3 linked regions of the Actinoplanes lobatus genome follow. The protein of the gene in region 3 interacts with the protein of the main gene of each other region in a pairwise test. Links are inferred from orthologs where the notes say so. Each region holds a gene or a part of one and is shown on either strand. Other genes may lie near its edges. The genes, in order: ung, BJ964_RS07050 and ndk.

Region 1 (3,150 bases), 510 kb from region 3 along the record:
AGGGGTTCGTCACGCATCGCGCATCATCACCAGGGCGTCCGTGTTGCTGGGTTGGTAGTAGCCGCGCCGGATCCCGACGGGCTCGAAGTCGTACTCGGCGTAGAGCCGCTGCGCGGCCGCGTTGTCCACGGCCACCTCGAGCAGCGTCTTGCGGGCCCCGCGCCGGGCCGCCTCGGCGAGCAGCGCCTCCAGCAACCCGCGGCCGATGCCCCGCCGTTGCGCGTCCCGGCGGACCGCGATGTTCTGCACCCAGGACTCGTGCTCGTCCACGACGGACAGTCCGGCATAGCCGGCCACCGCACCGTCCGCCTCCGTGGCGACCAGGTAGAACTGGCGGGTGGCCAGCTCGTTCCAGAACATGGCGGGAGACCACTTCTCCGGGCCGAAGAGGTCCTCCTCGATCGGCATCACCTCGTCGATGTGCCACCAGCGGAAGCGCTCGATCACATGGTCCGCGCCCGTCTTCACCTGGCCGGCCACCGGAAGGTCGGCGCTCATCAGGTGAGCACCGCCTTGCGGGCGCTCGGCTCCACCGCGTCCGGCCGGCGCAGGTAGAGCGGCGTCAGCGCCTCGCCCGGCGCGCCCGCCCGGATCCGCTCGGCCGCGAGCGCGACCAGCGCCGCCCCCGGCGGGTAGAGCAGGTGCTCCTCGACCGGCACGCCGAACACGTCCCCGTACTTCAGGGCGCCCTCACCGGCCGCCCGGTCGACCAGCCCGGCCATCGACGTGCCGCCGCCCGCCTCCTCGGCGCCGACCAGCACCCCGGCCGGCAGCGAGCCACCGGTGGCGCCGTGCACCAGGGCGGCCACGTCGGCCGGCTTGGCCACCTCCGGCCCGGTCACCCGCTCACCGTCCGCGTACGTCGCGAAATACACCTCGCGGCGCCGGGCGTCGGTGGCGATCAGCACCCGGCCGGGTCCGGCCGAGCGCCCCAGGGCGTCCAGCGAGCACACCGCGTACGTCGGGATGCCCAGCGCCTGCCCCATGCTCGCCGCCGTGGCCAGCCCGACGCGCAGCCCGGTGAAGGGCCCCGGCCCGACACCGGCCACGATCGCGGTGACATCCCGCGGCCGGAGCCCGGCGTCGGCGAGCACGGCGGCGATCTCCGGGGCGAGCCGCTCCCCGTGGGCGCGCGGATCGACGGTGCGCCGCTCCGCCACCCCGGTCAGACCGTCCACGGTCACCTCGACGAGCGCGGCCGTCGAGGCGGGGGTTGCGGTGTCCAGAGCCAGTACCAGCACAGGGTGACCCTAGACGGTGGCCCGCGGGTCCCAGTCGATGACCGGCCGTCCGCCGTCGGCCAGCGCCTTGTTGGCCGCGCTGAACGGACGGCTGCCGAGGAACCCGACCCGGTTCAGCGGGCTCGGGTGGCCGGCTTCCAGGATCGCGTGCACCGGGTTGGTGACCAGCGCCGCCTTCTTCTTCGCATAGCTGCCCCAGAGCATGAAGATGATCCGCTCGTCACGCTCGTCGAGGGCCTTGATGGTGGCGTCGGTGAACGCCTCCCAGCCCTTGTTGCCGTGCGATCCGGCCTTGCCCGCCCGGACCGTCAGAACCGCGTTGAGCAGCAGCACACCCTGCCGGGCCCACCCGGTCAGGTCGCCGCCCGCCGGCTTGGGCACGTTGAGGTCCTCGTTGAGCTCCTTGAAGATGTTGCTCAGCGACGGCGGCCGGCGGACCCCGTCACGCACGCTGAAGCTGAGACCGTGCGCCTGCCCGGGCCCGTGGTAGGGATCCTGGCCCAGGATCAGCACCCGGGTCTGCTCCGGGGGACACAGCCGGTACGCCGCGAACAGGTCCTCCACCGGTGGGTAGACGGTCTGCGTCGCATACTCCTCCGCCACCCACTGCCCCAGAGCGGTGGTCGCGGCGTCGTCGAGGTGGGGGGTCAGCTCGGCACGCCACTCGGCGGGCAGCAGCTCGGTCAGGTTCACATGCTCTCCAGTCGGTGTGCCCAGTCGCCGCCGTGCGGCGACAACTCGACAATGCGGGTGTCGTCGTCCATCCGGTCCAGACGGACCTGCAGGTATTCGTCGTTGAGCTGTTCCACCAGGCCGACGCCCCACTCGACGACGGTCACCGCGTCGTCGGCCGAGGCGTCCAGGTCGAGGTCGTCGATCTCGGCGCGCGGGTCCGGCCGGTCGCCCAGCCGGTACGCGTCGGCGTGCACCAGCGGCACCGGGCCACGATGCACCCGCGCGATCACGAACGTCGGCGAGGTGATCGGCCCCTCCACGCCCAGGCCGGCGCCGATCCCCTGGGCCAGGGCCGTCTTACCGGCGCCCAGCGGGCCGGTAAGCAGCACCAGGTCACCGGGCCGCAGCAGGCCGGCCAGCCGCCGCCCGAACGCACGGGTGTCGTCGACCGTCTTCAGCTTCACGTGAGTTTCTCCAGGAACGGGATCAGCGCGGCGTTGACCTGGTCGGCCTTCTCCAGCATCACCACATGGCCGCTGTTCTCGATGGTGAGCAGCTCGGCCTCGGGCAGGTTCTCGATGATCTCCTCGGAGTGGGTGACCGGGGTCAGATAGTCCCGGTCCCCCACCACGACCAGCACCGGGACGCCGCGCAACGCGGACAGCGCCGGGATCCGGTTGTGCGTGTAGAGAGTCTGCAGGTATTTGGTGAGCGTCTCCACCGACGTCTTCGAATTCATGCTCTCGACGAAGGTGACCAGCGACGGGCTGGGCCTGGTCTCACCGAACCCGTACCGCCGGGTGAGCAGCCAGGCCAGGTCGGAGGAGGCCACCCTGGCCCGGTCGATGGTGCCGCCGCCGAGCTGGGCCGCCTTGTCCCACAGCGGGAAGAACGGGGCGCTGACCCGGGCCACCACGTTGGTGATGCCGAGCTTGGCCTTGTCGAACAGGCCGGCCGAGGTGGAGATCAGCACCACGCCGGTGACCCGGTTGCCGAACCAGGCCGGGAACTGCTCGGCGAACGCCATGATGGTCATCCCGCCCATCGAGTGGCCGACCAGGATGATCTGCCCCTCGGGCACGGTCGCCTCCAGCACCGCGGCCAGCGAGCGCCCCAGGGCGGCCAGATCGTACGTCCCCGATTTGAGTTTGCTGGACCGGCCGTGGCCGGGCTGGTCGTAGAAGACCAGCCGGTGCGTGCCGCGCACGGCCAGCTCCTTGCGCTGGAAGTAGAA
Region 2 (3,009 bases), 1.8 Mb from region 3 along the record:
CCACCCGGTTACCGGGGCGGACCACGGTCAGGGCTGTCGGGTCGGCCAGGCGGACCGGCACTCCGACACTGCCCGGTGGGATCGGCCGGGCGGCGGACTGCCCGGAAGCCGTCGCCGACGGTTCGCCGGTCGCGGACGAAGACGACCGTGGCGTCGCCGCCGTCGGCACGCAGCCGGACGGCTCGATCCACAGGACCGCGGCCGCTGTGATCAACAGCACCGTGGCCGTGGCCAGCCGGAGCAACATGCCTCGGCTCGGCCGGCGCCATCGCACGGGATCGAGGCGCTCGCCGGACCGTGCCGGAGCCGCGCGGGGCATGAGGGCCTCCAGGGATTCGCCGCACCCTGTCGAGCTGTCGTGGGAACGGCCGCGTCGACATCGGGCCGCCGGAAGAGCGACCGCATCGACGTTAGGCACGGGTGGCCCGGTGCCGTGCGGGCGCCTGTGGAGGACGGGCGAATGTGGAAAACCCCCGCCTCGCCAGGAAACCTGCTACGGCGAGGGGAACCAGCGGCGCATCGAGGCGGTGGCCGGGTTCGGGTGAGAACAGCGAAGCGCCGAGCCGGGTTCGGGGTGAGACAGAGCAGCGCCGAGCCGGGTTCGGGGTGGGAACAGCGAAGCGCCGAGCCGGTTGCCGGCTCGGCGCTTCGCGTCAGGGTGGTGGCGGTGCGCTCAGGAAGCGGCCGCGGCCTTTGCCCCACCGCTGCTCGACGAGGAGGTCGAGCTGCCGCTGGTGGAGGAGGAGGTCGAAGGGGGCGACGTCGTCGAGGTGGAGGTCGAGGTGCTGCTCGAGGTCTCCGGCTTCTTGGCGGGGGCGTCGCCGCCGCCCGGCTTCTCGGCGCTCACGCTGCCTGAGCGGGAGTCGTTGCGGTAGAAGCCCGAACCCTTGAAGACGATACCGACCGAGTTGAACACCTTGCGGAGTTTGCCGTGGCAGTTCGGGCACTCGGTGAGTGCCGGGTCGGAGAAGGATTGCACGGCTTCGAGCTGCTCACCGCACTCGGTGCAGGAGTACTGGTAGGTAGGCACGGCTCCTCCGGATCGATCGGCTCTTGGCACTCGCCAACTCCGAGTGCCAATGTTGCGGCATCGGAGGTCAGTTCGTCCACTCCGGGCCCGGCCTGAGGGAGAAGCGGGCGGGTGTATGCGGCCGCTCACGCGGGTCGAAGTGGGGCTGGTCACACCCGGTGGTTCGGGGCCGGGCGGACGGAGAGGCCGCCGGTCGGGGTGATCACGGCGTGGACGCGGCGGTCGTGCGGCTCGGCGGGAACGGTGTCGACGTCCTCGCCGTCGTGGAGGAGCGCCACGATCCGTGGGCCGGAGCGGGGCATGGCCACGCCGTGGTGGGAGGCGTCCAGGTGGGACAGGGCTCGGTCGTAGGAGCCGCCGCCGCGGCCCATGCGGGTGCCGTCCAGGGCTACGGCCAGGGCGGGGACCAGGACGAGGTCGGCGGCGCGCAGGGCGGCCGGGCCCAGTCGGGGGCCGGTGGGCTCCCGTAGGCCCCGGGCGGCGGGGGCCAGGTCGCCGGTGAATTCGGCCCAGTCCAGGTCGTTGTCGGGGAGCAGGACCGGCAGCAGCAGGCGGCCACCGGCGGGGAGTGCCCCGGCCAGGCGGTACGGGAGATCGAGGCCCCCGGGTTCGGAGCCGATCGGGACATAGGCGGCGATCGTGATCGGGTGCTCCGCCCGTACCAGAGCAAGGGTTTGATCTTGAAGTTTGGCCGCCGCGGCAGCGAGCGCCTTGTCCGAGAGTGATCGACGGACCGTGAGGAGCTGTGCGCGCAGCGCGATCTTGATTTGCAGTGATTTTTCCGCATCACCGGTTAAATCCGACATGCAACACCCCCTTTTGAAATGCGGCAAACGGTGCACACTATGTCAGCATCGCTGGAAGAGAAGGTCGCTCCCGGGAGGATGTGTGACACTTCGAGGCCGGCTGACCAGTGCATTCCTGGTCGTCGTGCTCGGTCCGGTCCTGCTCGGGGCGATTTTCGTCGCACTGACCGTGAGTGCCGTCAACCGTGATCGGACCACCGAACGCCTGGACCACGCGGCCACCACCGTGAGCGCCGCCGTGGGTGCTCTCTGCCGCCAGTTGCAGGCCGCAGCCGACGCGGTGGCGGTGGTTCCGGCCGAGAACCGGGTCGCCGTCGCCGATCAGCTGGTCGCCCGCGGGTTGGCCACGACGGTGGACGTGACCGTTCCGAATCAGCCGTTGCTGGGGCGTGCGGCGGCCCACAGCGGGAACGGGACGACCGGGCCGCTCAGCTGTGCCGACCCGGTGCCCGGGGGGACGGCCACGGCGTTCGCGGCTTACGCGTACGCCGACGAAGTGACCGTGGTCGCCGCCCAGGGCGTCGATCCCGCCCTGATGGAGCGGCTCGCTGATGCCGCCGGGGTGGCTGTGGCGATCGGCGTGCCGGCGCCGGATCCCGGCCCCCGCACGACCCGGCAGCTGACCGCGGTGCCCGGCCAGCCGTTGCCGCTCACGCTGAGCGTGCCCACCGGCGAACCCACCCTCCGGTACGCGTTCCTGTTCCTGATCGTGCTGGTCACCGCCGCGGTGGCGGTCCTGGCCGCCCGCTGGCTGGCCCGGTCGACCACCCGTCCGCTCGGTGACCTGGCCTGGGCCGCCGACCGGGTGGCGAACGGTGATCTGGACACCCGGGTGCCGATCCCGCGCCCGGACGAGCTGGGCCGGCTCGCCGCGACCTTCAACCGGATGACCCGTGAGCTGCAGTCCTACGTGCAGGCGCTGACCGCGAGCCGGGATCAGCTGCGCCGTCATCTGGCCATCCTCGGGGACACCCTGTCCAGTACGCACGACCTGGACCGGATCCTGCCGGTGATCCTGCGCACCGCGATGACCGCCACCGGCGCCCGGGCCGGGCTGCTGCTGCTCGCCGACCCGTCGGACGGGCGGCTGGCGGCCCGCTGCGGCGCCGGGCTGACCGGCGCGTGGGATCTGACGCCGGCCGAGCTGGTGCAGCGCCGCCTGCCGCCGGGCCT
Region 3 (2,995 bases):
GGTTCGAGGGCACCCTCGAGATCATCATGCTGACGCCCCGGCACCCGGTGCTGGTGGTCCTGCCGCTCACCGCCGCCACCGCGGTCACCGGCTGCTACGCGCTGGTCGCCACCCTGCTGTGGGGCCGCATCGTCTACGGCATCCCGATCGACCTGGCGCACCCGCTCGCCTTCGGGGCCGCCACCCTGGCCTGCATCGCGGGGCTCGGCATGTTCGGCCTGCTGCTGGCCTCCACGTTCATCCTGCTGCGCAACGCCAACGCGCTGGCCAACCCGCTCGACTATCCGATCTGGCTGCTCTCCGGGATGCTCGTGCCGATCAGCGTGCTGCCGGCCTGGACCGCCCCGATCGCGGCCGTCCTGCCGACCACGTGGGGAGCCCGGGCGCTGCGCGAGGCCACCGTCGGCGGGCCGGTCTGGCCGTCGATCGGGATCTGCCTGGCCCTCGGCACGGTGTGCCTGGTGCTCGGCGCGGTCCTGCTGAAATCGTTCGAACGCCGCGCCCGCGCGTCCGCGACCCTGGCGCTGGCATGAGGACACTACGGCTCATCGGCATCGGTGGCGCGCTGGCGTACCGGGCCCTGTTCAACTGGACCACCCCCGCGATGTACGTCGGGACACTGCTCGCCGGGCCCACCTTCCAGCTGCTGTTCTTCGCCTATCTGGGGCGGCAGTTGCAGGTGGCCGACGACCGGTTCTTCATCGTCGGCAACGCGGTGCTGGCCGCGTCGACCGCCTGTGTGTTCGGCGGGACGATGGCGGTCGCCAACGAGCGCCGCTACGGCACCCTCGGCCACGTGCTGCTGTCCCCGCGCAGCCGGACCGTGGTGTTCTGGGGGCGGGTGCTGCCGTACGCCGGGAACGGCCTGCTCATCGCCGCGTTCACGCTGCTCATGGGCGTGTTGCTGCTCGGCCTGCGGATCCCCGCCGCCGCCCTGCCCGGTCTGGCCCTGGCCCTGGCCGCCGGCTCGCTGGCCTGCGGCTTCTTCGGGCTCACGCTGGGCGCGCTGGGTCTGCGGTTCCGCGACGTGTGGGTGGTCTCCAACGTGTCGGCCGCGCTGCTGCTCCTACTGACCGGGGTCAACGTGCCACGCGACGGACTGCCCGACTGGATGATCACTGTCGGACAGCTGCTGCCGATCACCAACGCGGCGGAAGCGGCCCGGCTGCTCGCCGCCGGGCGCGGCCTCGAGGCGGCCGCGCCCGCGCTGGGCCGGGAACTGCTGGTCGGCGTCGGCTACGCGGTTCTCGCCGCGCTCCTGCTCAAGGTCTTCGAGGCCGAGTCCCGTCGCCGGGCGAGCCTGGAGACCCTGTAGCGACTGTCAGATCTAGAACTTCGGGAACCAGAGCGCCAGCTCGCGCTCGGCGCTCTCCGGGGAGTCGGAGGCGTGCACCAGGTTCTCCCGGTTGGAGAGCGCCAGGTCACCACGGATCGTGCCGGCGGCCGCCTTGCGGCCGTCGGTCGCGCCGATCATGGCCCGGACCACCTCGATGACCGAGTCACCGGAGAGGATGAGAGCCGCCAGCGGCCCGCTCGTCATGAAGTCCCTCAGCGGCGGGTAGAACGCCTTGTCCACGTGCTCGGCGTAGTGCGCGTCAGCCAGGGAGCCGTCCATCGTGCGCATCTCCAGCGCCTCGATGACCAGGCCCTTACCCTCGAAACGGGACAGAATCTCACCGAGAAGGCCGCGGCGGACCGCGTCGGGCTTGATCAGGACGAGCGAACGCTCGGTAGGGCTGGACACGCAGTTCCTCCGTTATCACTACAGGCCGACACGCGGGGAGTTCAGCCTATCGGTACCGCGAACGGGGCGAGCGGCGATGTCCGTACTGCCGCACTTTCGCGGACGCACCGCAGGGCCATAACCTGACGGGAACAACCGGGAGGTCCACAGTGGCGAACCAGACCGGCCGGCCAATCGCCCCGGCGCGCAAGCTGGTAGCGGCGATCATGGCCACGCTGGCGGCCTTCGTGATCGTTTACGGGCTCGGCATGCGCAGTGCGGCCGTCGCCTTCTTCGGCGTCGCCGTTCTCGCCATCGCCATAGCGGTCGCTTTCCTCAACGTGGCGCGCCGTGGCGGCCGGGCCACCGTGGCGGGCACCGCCGAGGTGCGGTCGGTCACCGAGCCGCCGCCCGCCGGGGCGTACGGGCGGGCCACCATCGAACTCATCGTGGTGGCGCCCGGCCTGGGCGCCTTCGACGCCACCGTCCGCGAGTCCCGGGTGCCGATCGAGAAGTGGCCGGACCCGGGCACGACCGTCCCGATCACCGTCGACGTCGACGACACCCGCCGCGTCCGCATCAACTGGAAGGACGCCGTCGCCCGCCCCCAGGGCGAGGACCCGCCGCCACCTCCCGCCCCCGCCGACGGCCTCGATCCGGACGATCTCGACGAGGAGCTGCTCGGCTCCGCCGACCCGGCCCCGTGGGAGGGCCGCGAACGCGAGTGGGACGTCGACGCCGAGGACCCGCCACCCCCGCCCGGCCCGCGTGCCTCCTCCGGAGGGTTCGGCCGCCGGAGCGCCACGCCCGTCGTGGTCCGCGACACGCCCGCCGGCACCATCGTCGAGGGCCAGGTCGTCGGCACCGACGAGGAACCTCCACCGCTGCCCCGCCGGGCCCGCCCGTTCGGCCCCGCCGCCGCCACCGCGTCCACAGCCTTCGACGACCCGCCCCGGTCCGGCGCACCCGACCACGCCGAGGACTTCCCCACCCCGTCGTACGACCCGGACCCCGCCCCGTCGTACGACGCCGACCCGGCCCCGTCGTACGACGCCGACCCCACTCCCTCGGCCGGCCCGCGCCCGACCTCAGGCCCCAGCCGCGCCCCATCGGCCGGCCCACGCCCGGCTCCCGGCCCCGGCCCCGCCCCGTCGACCGGCCCACGCCCGGCCCCCGGCCCCAGCCCCGCCGCGTCATTCGCGGGCTCGCCGTCCGGTGCCGCCTTCGCCACCGCGCCCACGGACGCCCCCGGCCGCCCGGTCGGCCCCGATC

The links.
Region 1: the proteins of ndk (region 3) and ung interact in binary tests that used the Escherichia coli proteins (3 or more experiments, as listed by UniProt). The link is inferred for Actinoplanes lobatus from one-to-one orthologs.
Region 2: the proteins of ndk (region 3) and BJ964_RS07050 interact in binary tests that used the Escherichia coli proteins (3 or more experiments, as listed by UniProt). The link is inferred for Actinoplanes lobatus from one-to-one orthologs.

The regions. Positions count from the first base shown.
Region 1 is NZ_JACHNC010000001.1:2,922,230-2,925,379, reverse strand. Bases 93-3,092 are described here. They hold ung (uracil-DNA glycosylase), read right to left. Parts: upstream 1,935-3,092; coding sequence 1,251-1,934; downstream 93-1,250. Other genes in these bases: BJ964_RS13560 (alpha/beta fold hydrolase), read right to left, coding at 2,377-3,092; tsaE (tRNA (adenosine(37)-N6)-threonylcarbamoyltransferase complex ATPase subunit type 1 TsaE), read right to left, coding at 1,931-2,380; tsaB (tRNA (adenosine(37)-N6)-threonylcarbamoyltransferase complex dimerization subunit type 1 TsaB), read right to left, coding at 498-1,241; rimI (ribosomal protein S18-alanine N-acetyltransferase), read right to left, coding at 93-498. Also shown: tRNA (adenosine(37)-N6)-threonylcarbamoyltransferase complex transferase subunit TsaD, read right to left, coding at 1-17; more of rimI, read right to left, coding at 10-92; more of BJ964_RS13560, read right to left, coding at 3,093-3,150. UniProt on the Escherichia coli protein: Excises uracil residues from the DNA which can arise as a result of misincorporation of dUMP residues by DNA polymerase or due to deamination of cytosine.
Region 2 is NZ_JACHNC010000001.1:1,597,594-1,600,602, reverse strand. What follows is about bases 9-2,867. They hold BJ964_RS07050 (5-formyltetrahydrofolate cyclo-ligase), read right to left. Parts: upstream 1,837-2,867; coding sequence 1,180-1,836; downstream 9-1,179. Other genes in these bases: BJ964_RS07045 (GGDEF domain-containing protein), read left to right, coding at 1,919-2,867; BJ964_RS07055 (FmdB family zinc ribbon protein), read right to left, coding at 674-1,030; BJ964_RS07060 (hypothetical protein), read right to left, coding at 9-247. Outside these bases: more of BJ964_RS07060, read right to left, coding at 1-8; more of BJ964_RS07045, read left to right, coding at 2,868-3,009. UniProt on the Escherichia coli protein: Involved in the removal of 5-formyltetrahydrofolate.
Region 3 is NZ_JACHNC010000001.1:3,428,061-3,431,055, reverse strand. The notes cover bases 37-2,881. They hold ndk (nucleoside-diphosphate kinase), read right to left. Parts: upstream 1,745-2,881; coding sequence 1,328-1,744; downstream 37-1,327. Other genes in these bases: BJ964_RS49520 (VOC family protein), read left to right, coding at 1,894-2,881; BJ964_RS15975 (ABC transporter permease), read left to right, coding at 530-1,315; BJ964_RS15980 (ABC transporter permease), read left to right, coding at 37-533. Also shown: more of BJ964_RS15980, read left to right, coding at 1-36; more of BJ964_RS49520, read left to right, coding at 2,882-2,995. UniProt on the Escherichia coli protein: Major role in the synthesis of nucleoside triphosphates other than ATP. The ATP gamma phosphate is transferred to the NDP beta phosphate via a ping-pong mechanism, using a phosphorylated active-site intermediate.